3 regions of the Shewanella sp. SM95 genome follow, and region 3 is predicted to be linked to each of the others. Evidence: predicted binding sites of a transcription regulator. Region 3 holds the regulator's gene; each other region holds the start of a gene.

Region 1 (5,839 bases), on a different contig from region 3:
GGTAGCGCGAATTTATAATGCGTGACATTGAGTGGAGTTGTTAATGGAAAAAGCAACAATATTAGTCGTCGATGATACACCTGAGAATATCGATATTTTGATTGGTATTTTAGGTGATGATTACAAAGTCAAAGTGGCGATCGATGGCCCGAGGGCGTTAGCGTTAGTGACAAAATCGCGGCCTGACTTGATTCTGCTCGATGTCATGATGCCAGGTATGAATGGCTATGAAGTCTGCAAGGTGCTAAAGCAAGAGCCGCTGACCAGCCATATTCCGGTGATCTTCGTGACCGCCTTATCTGAAATTGCTGATGAAGCCCAAGGTTTTGCATTGGGTGCGGTGGATTACATTACTAAGCCTGTCAGCGCGCCTGTCGTTAAAGCGCGGGTTAAAACACATCTTGCGCTTTATGATCAAAAACGTCTACTCGAACAACAAGTTAAAGTTCGTACTCACGAATTAGAAGAAACCCGTTTCGAGATTATCCGTCGTCTTGGCCGTGCCGCTGAATACAAGGACAACGAGACGGGTCTACATGTTGTGCGTATGAGCCATTACGCCCGCATATTAGCGATAAAGCTCGGCTTACCGACAACCTTTTGTGACTTGATTTTTAACGCGGCGCCTATGCACGATATTGGTAAAATCGGTACGCCCGATGCTGTGCTGAAAAAGCCTGGGAAACTTGATGCGCAGGAATGGGAAATTATGCAGCAGCACGCCGCCATAGGTGCAGAAATTATTGGTGAACATAGCGATCCGTTATTGCAAATGGCCCGTCGTATCGCCTTAACTCACCATGAGAAGTGGGATGGTTCAGGTTACCCTAATGGCTTGGTAGGCGAAGAAATCCCCCTTGAAGGGCGTATCACCGCGATTGCGGATGTGTTCGATGCGCTGACTTCGCAACGGCCTTACAAGCAGGCTTGGACGATTGAAGCAACTATGGAGTTATTTGAAAATCAAGCGGGAAAACATTTCGATCCTAAGCTGGTGGAGGAGTTCAAGCAAATCCTGCCAGAAGCAATTGCCATTCGAGATACTTATTTAGAAAATTGATGCTCGAAGTGCATTGACTAAGGTAAAGGCGCCATTGGCGCCTTTATTCTGCTTCAATATTTTATACTAATCATATTAAATCAAAGCATTACGCTTCATCTAATGAGTAGGGCAGGGCTTGGATCGTTAAATGTGATTGTTCATCGTCGGCAAAACGTAGCTGAGTATCATTAGCCGTGTCATTAGGAAGTACGGCGGTTAACAAGACTTGGTTGCCGCGCTGTACAAACTCAATGATTTGACCGCCACGGCGAAAACTGTCTTCCATCGCGATTTCAAGGCCTGATGCTAGGGTGATTTGAAGACTAGTGTGGCCGTGCAAAATATACAGGGCGCGTTTATTACCACCGCGATATTTCATTCGCGCTATGGTTTCTTGTCCCATGTAGCAGCCCTTGTTGAAGCTGATACCGTTAACCGCTTGTAGATTACACATCTGCGGTACGTACTGGCTGGCATGGCTGGCGGCAAGGTTGGGGTAACCTGCTGCAATCTCTAACGCTTGCCATGCACTGGCGTCAAATACACTCAGTTCCGATTGCGCAACTAAAGCTGCCGCAGCATCTGGTGTTAATACTAAAATAAAACGTTCAGCGTCTTTTAAAATCGCACCATTTTCAATGAGTGTGAGCTCTTGCTGAATGTCACCAAAATGTTTGTTCACGAATTGGCTTGCCTGTTCACCGGCAACCCCGAGCAGAGTCCACTCAGCGGATGCATTGCTTAGGGTGGCTTTACTAAAAACGGCATATTTTTGTAACTGGGGTAAATCGACTTCGATGGCATCCTTTGGCATCAACATAAAGAGTGCATCTTGAATGGCAAAGGTTCTGAAACTGGCCAGCATTTTACCTTTAGGATCGCAATGCGCGCCCCAGCGCCATTGATCTGTGGCCAATGAGCTGATGTCTGTGGTCACTTGGCCATGGATAAAACTGCGGCCTTGTTCTCCAACGACTTTGATGAGGCCCAAATGAGATAAGTTGGCAAGCATAAGTGGAGGCAAGGTAGCGTCCAGATCCCAATGGGGCGTAGAAACTGAAATAGTCATAGCGAGATCCTGAAAATGAAGACGATGTGAGAGGCTAGATTGTAACGGAATTCCAGTTGGCTCAAAAGCATAAGGCGCACATATCTGTGAATGATCTGTGCGCCTTAATATGTGTGCTTTAGTCGATAGGCTTAAAGCGAGTGGAGTTTAAAGTTTAAAACAGCACGCGAGTACGCAATGTACCTTCAATGGCTTTGAGTTCAACTAAGGCTTCTTCCGCTTGAGTTGTGTCTACTTCCATCACGACATAACCAATTTCTGCGGTGGTCTGCAAATATTGGGCGGCGATGTTGATGCCTTTTTCCGAGAAGGCTTGGTTGATCTTGATCAACACGCCCGGACGGTTTTGGTGAATATGCAGCAAGCGCGAGGTGCCTTTATGCGTTGGTAATGACACTTCAGGGAAGTTAACCGCAGAAACGGTTGAGCCGTTGTCTGAGTATTTAGCGAGCTTACCCGCGACTTCGATACCAATGTTTTCTTGGGCTTCGGCCGTGCTACCGCCCACATGCGGCGTGAGTAGAACATTGTCTAAACCGCGTAGAGGACTGATAAATTCATCGTCATTCGATTGTGGTTCAACGGGGAATACATCGATTGCTGCACCTGCGAGGTGACGTTCTTTTAACGCAACGGTTAAAGCTTCAATATCGACTACAGTACCGCGTGATGCGTTGATAAAGATGCTGCCCTTTTTCATTGCTGCAAACTCGGCAGCGCCTATCATGTCTTTTGTTTGTGGAGTTTCAGGGACATGTAAGCTTACTACATCAGCTTGTGCTAATAGGAGTTCCAACGAATGGACTTGTTGTGCGTTACCTAGTGGCAGTTTGTCTTCGATATCGAAGAACACGACGCGCATACCTAAGGTTTCCGCCAGAATGCCAAGTTGAGTACCAATATGGCCGTAACCAATTACACCTAAGGTTTTACCACGCACTTCATAGCTGCCCGCTGCGGTTTTCATCCAGCCGCCACGGTGAGCGATAGCGTTGCGTTCAGGGATACCCCGCATCAACATAATGATTTCGCCAATCACGAGTTCTGCAACACTGCGAGTGTTTGAGAAGGGAGCGTTAAATACTGGGATACCAAGGGATTCGGCGGTGGCAAGGTCAACTTGGTTGGTTCCAATACAGAAACATCCTATCGCGATTAACTTCTCGGCACGTTTCAGCACCTCTGCAGTTAATTGGGTACGCGAACGAAGTCCCACAAAATGCGCATCTTTAATGGACTCAAGTAAGGCTTCATCGCTTAAGGAAGCTTTGTGGTATTCGATATTGGTGTATCCCGCACGTTCAAATACATCGACCGCAGATTGGTGGACGCCTTCCAACAGCAGGATCTTGATCTTATCCTTGTCCAGCGAATGTTTCGCCATGATATGGGTACCCTCTAATTAATAGAAATGTTTCTTATGATATGCTCACAACCTTCACCCACCAAAATAGCACTTTTTTTGCTCAGTGTGGAGGGCTAGATGGCTAAAGTTAATATTCTAAATTTAGAACAATATCGCATAAGAGGAAGAAACATTGAATAACAAAATCGCATGGTGCGGTATTTACCTCTCAGTTTTGGTGTGGTCGGCGATAAAACCCGCAGATCCTTTCACATGGTGGCTCGAAGCCTTACCTGCATTGATTGCTGTACCGATTTTATTCTTTACTCGCAAACGTTTTCCACTAACACCTCTAGTGTATTTTCTCGTCTTAATACACTGCTGTGTGTTGTTTGTAGGTGCTCATTATACTTACGCTGAAGTGCCGTTATTCGACACGATTGCGGATTGGATGGGTTCAGAACGTAATAATTACGATAAAGTGGGTCATTTTGCGCAAGGTTTTATCCCAGCCATGCTCGCCCGTGAAATTATGTTGCGTAATCAAGCTGTCAAACCTGGGGCTTGGTGCGCGTTTCTTGCTACTTGTTTTGTGCTCGCATTTTCGGCGTTTTATGAACTGATCGAATGGTGGGTTGCCGTGGCAACCGGCGAAGGGGCTGAAGCCTTTTTAGGGACTCAAGGCTATGTATGGGATACCCAATCCGACATGTTTCTTGCCCTCATTGGCGCAATTGTCGCGTTAGCTTTACTGTCTCGTTTTCAAGATAAACAAATCGCGAGACTCAAGCAGAGGATTTAGCGGCTAAAAGTGGGTGATGCTCTCTGTTTGAGTTGTAAGACTTTCTTCCCTGAAATATATGGTGTGAGTGTGATGACATTGAGTTGTCATACTTTAGTGTTGTTATTGTGTTTTCTTTGTGTTGCAACTTTGGATTGATAACGTCATAGTTGGAAAGTATTAGGTGCTGGGCGTTGGCCAAGTAAAACGGTATTTTTGACTGTTATTCCATTTTATTGTGGTGAGTTAGTCGAACCTACTAGCATTAAACAGGGAATAGTACATTTGGGTGATGTTTTTCAATCGTTAACTAGTCAGAATTAACTAGGTTAATGGAATGTTGAAAAATCTAACTAAAAAGACGAGTCAAACATACCATTTTGCAATAGAGAATACTTTTCAGGGAGGAGAGTCATTGAGCACAATTAATGAATTGGTTTTTTTACACCAAATGGCCGCGCCATGTCATTTAGCGTTACTCGCTGAATCCATAGGTTTGAAAACGCGAATAGTAAAGCATGCGGCTGAACTGGATTTAGACAAGAGTCGCCGTAGTTTTTATCTGATCACCCAAAAAGGTTCAGCATTAGATAACAAAGGGATACCTCTGTTAGCTTCGCGATTAGTGTCACATTTTCCTGTGGCGCTGTATCAAGTTGAGCGAGACTCCTTAGACCAAGAATCTGCAATGTTACTCGGCATTCGAGGTATTTTATTTGCCGATCAACGTATGGATCTGATGTTAACGGGTTTACGTAAAATGGTGGCAGAGGAACTTTGGTACGATAGAACTTTGCTAAGCAAAATGTTCCGCCGTGTCGTACAAAAGTTAGAAGGTAATAATGAAATGCCCTCTGATACTGTGGCTATGCTGCAGATGCTGACATCCCGTGAACGCACTATCATTCAATTCGTATCGAGTGGTGCGAGGAATAAAGAAATCGCTCATAGGTTATGTATCAGCGAACATACAGTGAAGGCGCATATTTCTTCTATTTTCCGCAAGACCCAGTCTCGTAATCGGGTTGAGCTTTTACGTTGGGCGCAAACCTATCAAACTCACTTTGAGCTGTGCAGTTAGTCAGTTAAAGATATTGGTCGTTAGCTTTTCGCTGTGAGTGGTTAATGATTGCTGGCATATCAACATAGAAAAGCGGGAATGTTTATTTAAACATTCCCGCTTTTTGTTTAACACCCATTTTATAAACCACCAAAGAGTTTAGCTGTGGTGGTTTAACAGTATTGATTAGTATTGCACTACAGTGGCAACGTTCATATTGCCTGATTGGTTCACGTTGATGCTGTTGTTAGTGCCTGCTTGAGAACCTAACACTAAGTTGTCATTACCCGTTTGAGTGATTGACAGGCTGTTATTGTCACCGCTAACGCCAAATGAATTTGAAGCAAATGAAGTGTCGCTATCGCCGCCTACCCAGTTACCTTTACCTGATTGAGTAATTTGCGCGGTGTTTTCATCACCTTCAATAATCAGGTCAATAACGTTAAGATCGCCACTTTGAAGTGCGCTGACATCGGCATTGTTGTTGCCAGTAACAGAAATCAATGTTTCGTTCTCAGCGCCATCTTGCTCAACATCAACTT
Region 2 (5,839 bases), on a different contig from region 3:
CTTCTTCACCCGTACAGGTCATGTAGAAGCTGATGCGTCCTTGGCGCTGGGCACCAAGCATACGTTCATCAAGTACCCGAGTGAATACACAGGTATCGTAAATTTTAGTGGCTAAGGTTTCATCTATCACAGGCAAAACCGCGGTTTCATAAGTGGTGCCGTCGGCTTGTAGAATTCGAAGGATAGGAATGTGTAGCGATGCCTTATCCAAGAAGCCGACACGGTGCACTGTATCAGTGTTGAGTGTTGCTTTGCTCATATTGTGCTCTTGTTATCTCATTACGCATCAAAGCGTTTTGATGCGTCTGTTTATACGAATATGCCCGACGAACATTACGTTAACGTAAACTACCTATCAACCATTGGCATAGCTCAAACCACAAGTTATCCCTGCCACGCATGTATATATTGCTTTACAAGCCTAACGCACGTCCGCATTCACGGCAGGAATCAGGCAAATCACAGTGCGATTACCAATAGGCACTTTGGCATTAGGGAACACGACAGACTCAAACTCGTGCTCCACTTTAATTTCTTGCCCACCTTCCCGCGCTAAAACAAAGCCCTTCGGGAAAGATCTGAAGTTTTCGACATCCGTTGCGAAGGTAAATTCAAAATCATCGAAATGTTTATTGATAACGCGGCACACTTGGTACAAGTTGACCTTATCGGCATCAAATGCATCTAGCTCCAACGGCTTAGCGGTGATCAAGCGCATGAACATTTCATGGGTGGCGATAAAACGCGTCATGTCGTTCTGCCCCATGGGATACACTTTACCAAGCTCAATGGTAAAGGCATCAGCGCCGTAACGTTCAGAAGAAAAATAGCTGAAGGTCGTGGTCGGTTCGTGGTGGAAAAGTACTGTATCGACGCCGCTTGCGGCTAAAAACATAATTTGCTCGCCGCTAAAGGCGCGCCCTGGACGATAGGGATAGATAGCGAACTTTTCATGCTTCGAGGCGCGCATCGCCGTGTGCAAATCATAATGGATGCGCTGACGTCCATCGGCAACCGCAGTATAAAAACGATCGACATAGGCTTCGAGTTTTTTCGCGCGTACTCGCTCAGGGTTCACTAACCCTGGTGGATTGGAATGCTCACCACTAAATAGACGATTCATGTTTTCGTCAATAATCCGCGTGCCGTTATTAATCGCTAATGGGTTACCAATGAGAAATAAAGTGCGCTGCTTTGCGATGATCTTTTGCTGTAGAAGTTGTTTAATTAAGCTATTGCAGAGTTCAATGGGCGCGGTCTCGTTACCGTGAACACCGCAGGAAAGCACAATATCTTTTCCTTCATTCTGTATTGGTTCGAAAACAATAACACCGGTATCCCACACTTCCACTTGAGTATGATCGCCTAAGTTAAATGAAAATTCGCCATCGAACTGTTCAGGATGGGCTAAGGTGAGCGCTAAAAAATCCTTTGAATCTAACAGAGCTTGTAACACAGAATTCTCCTTATAATGATGTGTAACAGTATTGGCGCAATAGCATAAGTACAGGCAGTAATAACCACTTAAGCATTTATCTCACCGCGGTTAGTCTCACTCGCACCTAAAAAACGGCTTCAATACTAACACATGTTTTTAGTGCTGTTCTCAGACATTTATTGCCGTAGGACCCAGTTTTAAGCGGAATGACATTCAACTAAGCTGATTGTTAAATTCTTAGGACATTCCCTAAGAATTTCCCATGATAAATATTCCAGCTTGAGGCTTGCTTTTGCACTCAAGTTTTATCACAATTCTTAGCCATCTAGACTTCTATTGGATTTAATTATGGCGTTAGCAACCTTTGGTGCCGGCTGTTTCTGGGGCGTAGAGTATTTTTTTAGACAAGTGAACGGCGTATCGAATGCCACCTGCGGCTATATGGGCGGCAATAATGCGGCGACAACCTATGAAGAAGTCAAAAAAGGCAAAACGGGCCATGCCGAAGTGGTGCAAGTGGAATTTGACCCTGCCCTTGTCAGTTATGAAGACTTGCTCGATGTATTTTGGAAAAACCACAATCCAACGAGTCTGAACATGCAAGGCGGAGATATTGGCACTCAATATCGCAGCACCATTTTCTTCCACGACCGAGAGCAAAAAGCGGCCGCAGAAGCCTCAAAATTAGCTTTTGCCCGCTCGGGGCGTTGGGGATTACGCCATATCGTCACTGAAATTGTGCCATTGCAACAGTTCCATGTTGCTGAGGAATATCATCAAAATTACATCGATAAGAATAACTTACCGAGTTGTCATATCGAGTACTAAATACGGTCAAATCAGCATGAGATCAACTACTCACAGCTGAATTAGACACAAACAAAAACGCACTCAAATCTGAGTGCGTTTGTTTTTGATACTTTATAAACCTACTACTGCATTAAGCGTTTAGCGCCTTATCAATTAATGCCTGCGCATCTTTGATGATCTCAGCCAAATGCTGCTCACTGATAAAACTTTCGCCGTAGATTTTAAATAACGCTTCAGTGCCCGATGGACGCGCCGCAAACCACCCATTAGCTGTGGTAACTTTGATGCCGCCAATCGCCGCATTATTGCCTGGCGCATGGGTTAACACGTTTTCGATTGTCTCACCTGCAAGCACAGTGGCATTTAAGGTATCGGCATTGAGCAAAGCAAACTTGGCTTTGTTTTCAAGACTGATTGGGCTATCGATACGCTTATAGAAACTTTGGCCAAATTGTTTTACTAACTCTTGGTGACGCTGACCTGGGGTTTTACCTGTCACCGCAAGAATTTCTGCCGCAAGTAACCCTAGAATAAAACCGTCTTTATCCGTACACCAAGTAGAGCCATCACGGCGTAAAAATGCCGCGCCAGCACTCTCTTCACCGCCAAAGGCGATTGTGGCTTCGGCTAAACCGTCGACAAACCACTTAAAGCCCACTGGCACTTCGAGTAACGTTTTGCCGTGGAAAGCACAGATTTTATCGATAAGCGCACTCGATACTAAGGTTTTACCTATGGCTAAGGTATCGCTCCAATCTGGTCTGTGTGTCAGTAAATAATCAATAGCGACCGCAAGATAATGATTCGGATCCATCAAACCCGTACCAGGGCAAACTATGCCGTGACGGTCATAATCGGGATCATTACCAAGGCATAAATCAAAGGATTCTTTATGGGCGAGTAACCCGGCCATCGCGTAGGGAGATGAGCAATCCATGCGGATTTTGCCGTCTTTATCCAGCGGCATAAAGCTAAAGCTTGGATCAACCTTATCATTGACTAAGGTGATATCGAGCCCATAACGCGCGGCAATCGGTGCCCAATAGAAAATCCCTGAACCACCGAGCGGGTCAACGCCGATACGCAGCTTAGCGTTGGCAATCGCCTGCATGTCGATAACATTTTCTAAATCAGCCACATAGGGCGTGATCAAATCAATGGCGTTAACATAGCCTGATGCCAGCGCTTTGGCATACGCTAATTTTTGCACGCCAGCTAACGCTTGGCGCAAGTAATCATTGGCCCGCGATTCAATCCAAGCCGTGATATTACCTTCGGCCGGTCCACCATGGGGTGGATTGTACTTGATGCCACCGTCCTGAGGAGGATTATGGGAAGGCGTAATGATCAAACCATCGGACAATGCCGCACCCGTAATATTGGCTTCGCGATTGGCGCAAATCACCCCATGGGAAACCACTGGCGTTGGCGTAAATCCATCGTTCTGTTGGATTTTCACTGTGACTTTATTTGCCGCCAGCACTTCAATGGCCGATAAATAAGCGGCGTAGGATAACGCATGAGTGTCAATCCCGAGGATCAACGGCCCATTGATATTCACCGATTGGCGATAATCCACCACAGCTTGGGTAATCGCCCAAATGTGTTGTTGGTTAAAACTGCCATTGAAGGCGCAGCCTCTGTGCCCAGAAGTGCCAAAGGTGACGCGTTGTTGTACGTCATCCATATTTGGCGTGATGCTGTAATAATGGCTCATCAGTTTTGGAATATTGACCAGATCCGTCTGATTAGCGATTTGTCCTGCCCTTTGATGTATTGCCACCTATGGCTCTCCTGCACTCAATTACAATTAGAAAAAGTAGAAAAATGTCGTACTAACTTGGCTCACCCGCGGATTAAACGCGCTCGGCGATGCCCGCTGCGACTGTCGCATCACAACCAAATTGCACTAAAACTTCCGATAAAATAGTGCGTTTCTTGGCGGTATTGTTGTTACTCGTTACCCAGAAACCACTTGCACCAATTTCTTTTGGGTTAGCCGAAGCACTCGCTTCGAGCAGTTGCTCCTTAGAGCGAGCAAAATACAAACGATCGCGCCCTTGGATCTGCAGAATTTGTGAGAATTGCTCTGGGGCTAATTGATACAAACTTTCGAGCAAAAACAGAAAACGCCCTACTGCGCCTTTTTGCTGCGATAACTGATGTTCATCGACTAAGCGACTAAAATCATTCACTGCTGGCACTGTTTGCGCCGCGACGGGCTGAATAGGTTCAGCTTCAAGGCTCGGTTGGCTAATCGCCAAAGGCTGGGGTTGTTCGACCGCATCGACGGACAGGCCGAGTAATCGACGAAGAATGTCAGAGGCGCTCTCACCAATACGTTCTGTTTTGCTGGCAATATGACGATAGAGCTCTTCATCTACTTCGATATATTTCATAACCTTAATTATCCTTTGTTATTCGACAGGCTTAACCGAAAAAAGTGTACCACAGCGATCGGGGCAGATCATTGCGATCTGTTACCAGTGTATCTATCTCTATCAATCTGATAAAGCGCCATTATTCTAAAAGTGCGGGAAATAGCACAGCAAACTAGCAGTTAATCGACAATTGCCGAAAAAGCACACAAGTTACTGGCCGCCCCCACTATAGAAATGGCAACTGACTTGTCAAGCCAACGGCATTAAGGGCACAATTCGCGTCACGCTAAGCTAAAAATCTCCAACAGGAATCACCATGAACTTTGTTTCCACAGGCCAAGGACCCGCAGTGCTCTTGATCCACGGCTTGTTCGGTAATCTAGATAACCTCAAAGGTCTAGGGCAAGTATTAGAAAATCAGTATCAAGTTATTCGTGTCGATGTGCCCAATCATGGTTTAAGTGAGCATTGGGATCAAATGGACTACCCTCGCCTCGTCACTGCAATGATCAGCTTGCTCGACGAACTGGCTATTGAACGCGCCCATATTGTGGGTCACTCCATGGGCGGTAAAATCGCCATGGCGACGGCGTTAGCCTTTCCAGAGCGCATTATCAGCATGGTGGCAGCCGATATCGCCCCCGTCGCCTATGAGCCAAGACACGACACAGTGTTTGCGGCATTAGAAAGCCTGCCCTTAGAAGGCCATACCGACAGACGCTTTGCCCTAAACCACTTAATTGACAATGGTATTGACGAAGCAACGGCACAATTTTTACTCAAAAATCTACAACGCACTGATACTGGCTTTCGTTGGAAAATGAACTTAAGTGGCCTAAAGGCTTGTTATCCTAATATTATTGGCTGGCAAAATCAGACACTAAATCCAGTACAAAGCTATGCTGGACCAAGTCTGTTTATTCGCGGCGGCGACTCAAATTATGTCACTAGCGAGCACAGAAGCGCTATCATGGCGCAATTCCCCGCGGCACAGGCAAAAACACTTGAAGGATGTGGTCATTGGTTGCATGCGCAAAAACCCGTCATTTTTAACCGGATCGTGTCTGAATTTATTGACAAACATTCAATGTAAATCAGCAGCAAACTCGACCGAAAGCATATGGCAGCCGCCATCTTGTTGTGATATATTCGCGCCTCTTTTGGCCTTAGAACACTCTCAAGGACTAAGAAAGTATGTTATCTCAGTACA
Region 3 (5,839 bases):
CGACGGTTACCCAGTTGCTGCTTTAACTCTCGATAGAAAGGCAGTGGACCCGAGCCCGCAAGTTTATTCGCGCTCACCACATGGATGCCACGCTCGAACAATTCTGGATATTGCAGCGTCAAACTGGCGCTGGCACTGATATCTAAGGCCACCAGCTCATCGCAGTTAACTTGCTCTAATTGCTCGAATAAATGTTCATACTGCCAAGGCGTTGCTTCAGTATTAAACTCTGTTTGCCACGCGGCAAGATTAATCCCAGTGGATTTAATCAAGGCTTTACTCGAACTGACTAAACCGACTAACTCAACACTGGCTTCGAGTTCATGGTCCAATGATGGTGAAACCGACTTAAACAGATCGATCCAAGCCTCACCGATATTACCCACACCGAGCAGCAGGACACCAATGCGTTTACGCGGGCCAGCGCAGCGACGATGGACTTTTTGGGTTAACAGATTCACCTGTGACTGGGGCACTAACGTCACTAAACTTAAATCGCCACTGAACAAAGGTTTAGCATCACGGCTCAGTAAACGGGCAAAGCTGCGACGATAATGTTCGGCGTCGGCACTCACTAATGCGACTAAACCAAAATCTGTATTGATCTGCTGCTCGCTGATCCCTAATGCTCCTGCCTCGGCATCGAGTAATCTTTGAACTTGTTTTTGATTCTCAGCGGTATAGGCAAGTTCAACCCTTTGATGGGCAGAGGTCCAATGGGCCAATGGCGTTAAACCCGCGGCGATCAATAAATCTAATAAACGGGTTAACTCACCCGTGAGTTTAAAGCCGAACAGGACAACAGCATTGAGATTAGTCACCACAGGCGCGCTCGCCGACGAACTGTGGGGCGCGATTAAGGTAAAGTCGGTGTGGGACGCATAACTTGAACGCACCGCTAAGCTCACTTCGGTATTGAATAACGGCTGCAAAGTGCGCGAATGCAATACTGGCGAGCCTAAACGCGCTAGGCGATCGGCTTCGGCAAGTGACATGCTTTTCAGTAACTTGGCATCGTTGATTTTATTAGGATCGGCGTTGAACACCCCTTCCACATCGGTCCAAATGGTCACGCGCTCGATATCAGCGAGACTCGCAATCAGGCTGGCGCTAAAATCTGAACCATTACGACCAAGTAACAAGGTATCGCCACGCTCGTTAGCGCAGATAAAGCCGGTGATCACCAGCCGTTCATTTGGGTGGGCGGCTAATAGGGCTTGTACTTTAGCGCGGGATTCTTGTACCCGAATTTGCGGCACAGCGGCTTCATCGGCCACTAAAATTGAACAGGCATCCACATGGCTTGCCGCCACGCCCGATTCACGCAGCAGCGCCGCCATCAGGCGTGCCGACCAACGTTCGCCAAAGCTTACCACATGGTTAATTTGGTAATCGTTGCGGGTATCTAAGGACAATAAGCTGATGAGCTGCGCTTTATCCGTGGCCAAACGCTCACGCAGATCGCGGGCTTGTTCATTCGACAACAACTGCTCAATCAACCCCTGTTGGTAGCTGATCAGCACTTGTAACTCTTCTTGCCATAGCTGACCCGCATCACGCAGCGCTAATAATTTATACAGGAAATTCGTGCTTTTACCCGCCGCAGAGACCACCACAAGATCATCACTATGACCGTGGGTTAACAGGATATGGGCGACTCGGCGATAACAATCGGCATCCGCTAAACTGGAGCCACCAAATTTATGTAAGTGACAACGTGCCATCTATTATTCCTCTACTGACAAGCCGCAACGGCGGCTAATCCTGCTTGAATATCTGCAACTAAATCGGCGGCATCTTCAATACCCACCGATAGACGCAATAGGGTGTCCTTAATACCAGCCTCGAAGCGCGCCTGCGGCTCCATGGCTCTGTGGGTCATAGTGGCGGGCACTGCCACTAAACTTTCGACGCCACCTAAACTTTCCGCCACGCTAAATAAGCTGAGTGCACCTAAAAAGGCCACCACTTCGGCCTCGCCGCCTTTGAGCTCAAAGCTCAGCATAGCGCCAAAGCCCTGTTGTTGCTTGGCCGCAATGGCGTGACCTGGGTGATCCGCAAGCCCTGGGTAATAGACTTTACTCACCACAGGGCTTTGCGTTAATACCTCAATAATACGCTGGGCATTGGTTTGATGCTCGCGAATACGCACAGCTAAGGTACGCAGGCCTCGCAGGGTCAGATAACTGTCAAAGGCTGACCCCGTTAAGCCTAGAGTGTTCGACCACCAATGTAAGCTTTCGCCGATTTGCGCGTCTTTGGCGACCACTGCGCCGCCGACTACATCGCTGTGACCATTGATATATTTAGTGGTGGAGTGGATAACGATATCCGCGCCTAACAATAGGGGTTGTTGCAATATCGGCGATAAAAAGGTGTTATCGACCACCACCAGCGCGCCGACCTCATGGCTCACCTTAGCAATGGCTTCGATATCTACCACACGCAATAACGGGTTCGATGGGGTTTCGAGCCACACCATCTTAGGATTCTGGGCAATGGCGGCGGCTAACGCTTGGCTGTCGGTTTGGTCGACCACAATGAGCTTAAACTGGCCTTTCTTCGCCAAGTTGGTAAATAAACGGTAGGAACCGCCATAGCAATCATGGGGCACAACCAATAGGTCATCGGGGCCGAGCAAAGTCGTCACTAAGGTGATGGCCGCCATGCCAGTGCAGGTCACTATGCCAGTGGCACCCTTTTCTAATTGCGCTAATGCTTCGCCTAAAATGCAGCGCGTTGGGTTGCCTGAACGACTGTAATCGAATTCGCGGGGATTTTTATGACCATCGAAGGCGTAATTAGTCGACAAATAAATCGGTGGCACAACTGCGCCATATTGAGTATCGCTTTCGATACCCTGACGCACAGCCAGTGTGGCTAATTGACGCTCTGCCATGGGTGGACTCCTAAATTCGGTAGACTGATAGAGATGTCTGGACGTCTAAATGTACCTAAGCCCAACGCCATCGTCAATAGGCGTGAAGACGTTTAGACGTCTGAACATAAAGAAATCTGTTTGCAATCACAAAGAAATAGTAGCAATAATTTGACTGTTCTTTGTAAGGGTTTAAAATCTGCCCCGAATTTAGCGTTATAACAGGTGAGTCAATGACTGAATGGAATGGGGAATACATCAGCCCCTATGCTGAACATGGCAAGAAGAATGAACAAGTAAAAAAAATTACTGTGTCTATTCCGCTCAAAGTGCTTAAGGTCCTCACGGACGAACGTACTCGTCGTCAGGTCAATAATTTGCGTCACGCCACCAACAGCGAGCTGTTGTGTGAGGCATTTTTGCACGCCTACACTGGCCAGCCATTGCCCAACGATGAAGATCTGTCAAAAGATAACCCAGACAGCATTCCCGCCGAAGCCAAGTTGTTGATGGATCAAATGGGAATAGAGTGGGAAGACATGGAATAGCGACTCGTCGCTTTCAAAGTCATATCACAGTGCTCATCAATAGGGATCGTTAACGATCCCTTTTTGTTTATACCCAAGCGACTTCAAACTTTAAATTTCACCATCTTGAGTTGGTTTGGGATATAGGAAATCCTATGTTTTCTATGATAGATCCACAGACACTCGCCTTAGCCTCGCTGGTCGTGTTTCTGGGCGCATTAACCCAAAGTCTTATTGGGTTTGGGCTTGCGGTTGTCGCCAGTCCTTTGCTGTATATCGTCGATCCACAACTTGTACCTGCGCCTGTTATTGCTATGGGTTTCTCCATCGCCCTGCTGACCTTAGTGCGTGAACGCGGTCACTTAGAATTCAATGGCTTGCAATATGCGCTCATAGGCCGCGTGCCCGGCGGTTTTATCGGCGCGAGCCTGTTGCTGTTTGCGCCTCAACCCATACTCGGTTTATCCATCGCCGCCATTGTGACTGTCGCAGTGATCCTCAGCCTGTATAAATTCAGCCTGCCAGTGAATAAGAAAACCCTCTTCGGTGCGGGCGTGGTTTCAGGGATCTTCGGCAATATCGCCGCGATTGGTGGCCCGCCGATGGCGATTTTGTTGGCAGGCAAAGATGCCTCGCAGTTTCGCGCTGCCCTGTCGGCCTTTTTCATTTTTAGCTCCATGATTGCACTGATCATTTTAGCGATCACTGGCTTATTAGAATTAAAACATCTGTGGCTGTCGTTGATGCTGCTCCCCTCAGTGATTTTAGGTTACTTAGTCGCAGGACGATTAGTGGGCCGTGTCGATAAAGAGAAGACAAAGATGGCGACGTTAGTCCTGTGCAGTATCAGCGCCTTAGTGCTAACGATGAAGTCGGTTATCGAGTTATTACCCCAATAAGCGTCCCGCTTGTAATGGCAAATCATCTGAAGATTCAAACAATAAAAAAGCACTGACATTGCCAGTGCTTTTTCTTTATCTATCAATATGTAAAGCCAGCTTACACTCAGCTTAAATAGCTTTGCCCTGCGTACACAATAAAGTGTCTTAAGGCGAGTACGCCCGTTAAGCTCGCACAAGCCACCATGATCATCGCGCCCTTAGTGTGGCGAGTCGCGGCGGGTAGCAGCATAAACAGCAATGGAATACCAAAGCCAATACCGACAACGCCTATCCAGAACACGCTTGCCCATAGCCCAGACGTTAACGATGCTAAGGCCGCAGCCGCCGCGCCGCCCTTGAAGTACAAGGCGCAGAACAACATGAACAGGAACAGGATTTCAATCGCCATCACAGGCAATTCTAAACCGTGCATCTTCACTAAGGTTTTGTCGTGGCTGTCCGTCTTAAACATCAGCAACGCCAGTACCGCATTTGCCGCAGCGCCCGCCGATAGACCTGACACTAAAAACAGCGCAGGCAGTACCGCAGTGTTGAGCATAGGATAGGCATTCATCGCCGAAATTAAGAAGCCAGTGTAAGCCCCTACGCCAATGGCGAGGACAAACAACAATACTTCAATCAGCTTTCGAAATGGCATAAGTAACTTAGCGATAGGTGTTAGGAAACCCAAACCCCATTTTGGTAAGTCATCCCGCAGCACAATAATGGCGTACGCAAAAGCTAAGGGAGAATACGCCAGCAGCGCCAGTACCCCGATTGCCATCACAGACTGGAAGTTATAGTGAATTAAGATCAACCAGAAGTGGAATGGTTTGGTTAAGTCAAACACTAAGCAAGCTAGACCTAAGCTAATTGCTACAGGCCCAATAATGGCTGCCGCCTTAAGAATGCTGCTTTCAGCTCCCGCGCTGAGTTCCTTATTCGCCCAGCGTAAACCAATGCCAATCAATAAACTGCCCGCGGATAACCCCGCCATAAACAGGTAAACGGCGATGACCCAGTGCCAAGTGACAGGATCATATTGCGCCATGTCGCCCCAAGTATTGTTCATAATCAAATCCCCCCTCTTTTGGTAGGAACGCGATATACCCTAGGTTTTGTGCCCAAATGGGTTTTATCTTGGTAAGTGATTTTAGTGTTGAGCATGATGGCCACTTCACTGCTTGGATCATTGGCATCACCAAACACTAAGGCATCGGTTGGACACACTGTCACACACGCTGGCTCTTCGCCCCGTGCTAAACGACTGTCTTTACAGAAGTTACACTTATCCGCCGCCTTGGTTTCTGGGTTCATAAAGCGCACTTTATAAGGGCACGCTGCCACACAGTACATACAGCCGACACACTTCTCGGTATGGATAGAGATAATGCCGTCTTCACCCACATAGGCCGCGCCTGTTGGGCACACCTTAACGCAGGGTGCATCTTCACATTGCTGGCAAGATACCCTGTGATATTTGAAATGCAGATTGGGCATCTCACCAAAGGGGCCTTCCACACGCACTTGCAGACGAGTTACGCCTTCGGGTA

The links. Region 3 encodes MetJ, which represses methionine synthesis genes. Its sites were predicted from a motif close to TAGACGTCTAGACGTCTA; they were not measured.
Region 1: a site for MetJ is predicted at 3,584-3,601, ahead of serA (phosphoglycerate dehydrogenase). Genes of this name have one in related genera too.
Region 2: a site for MetJ is predicted at 1,757-1,774, ahead of msrA (peptide-methionine (S)-S-oxide reductase MsrA). Genes of this name have one in related genera too.

Annotation. Positions count from the first base shown of each region.
Region 1 is NZ_JAKKSE010000012.1:141,551-147,389, reverse strand. Features, by position in the region: gene L5M29_RS14245 (two-component system response regulator) at 44-1,060, shown strand; gene ygfZ (tRNA-modifying protein YgfZ) at 1,149-2,111, opposite strand; gene serA (phosphoglycerate dehydrogenase) at 2,266-3,495, opposite strand; gene L5M29_RS14230 (DUF2238 domain-containing protein) at 3,650-4,258, shown strand; gene L5M29_RS14225 (helix-turn-helix transcriptional regulator) at 4,653-5,318, shown strand; gene L5M29_RS14220 (curlin) at 5,484-5,839, opposite strand, start outside.
Region 2 is NZ_JAKKSE010000002.1:140,509-146,347, forward strand. Features, by position in the region: gene L5M29_RS03440 (thiamine pyrophosphate-dependent dehydrogenase E1 component subunit alpha) at 1-259, opposite strand, end outside; gene astE (succinylglutamate desuccinylase) at 422-1,456, opposite strand; gene msrA (peptide-methionine (S)-S-oxide reductase MsrA) at 1,787-2,266, shown strand; gene pgm (phosphoglucomutase (alpha-D-glucose-1,6-bisphosphate-dependent)) at 2,379-4,031, opposite strand; gene seqA (replication initiation negative regulator SeqA) at 4,105-4,647, opposite strand; gene L5M29_RS03465 (alpha/beta fold hydrolase) at 4,946-5,722, shown strand; gene L5M29_RS03470 (DUF2788 domain-containing protein) at 5,824-5,839, shown strand, end outside.
Region 3 is NZ_JAKKSE010000007.1:112,027-117,865, reverse strand. Features, by position in the region: gene L5M29_RS10350 (bifunctional aspartate kinase/homoserine dehydrogenase II) at 1-1,724, opposite strand, end outside; gene metB (cystathionine gamma-synthase) at 1,736-2,899, opposite strand; gene metJ (met regulon transcriptional regulator MetJ) at 3,112-3,426, shown strand; gene L5M29_RS10335 (sulfite exporter TauE/SafE family protein) at 3,561-4,304, shown strand; gene nrfD (NrfD/PsrC family molybdoenzyme membrane anchor subunit) at 4,411-5,358, opposite strand; gene L5M29_RS10325 (4Fe-4S dicluster domain-containing protein) at 5,361-5,839, opposite strand, start outside.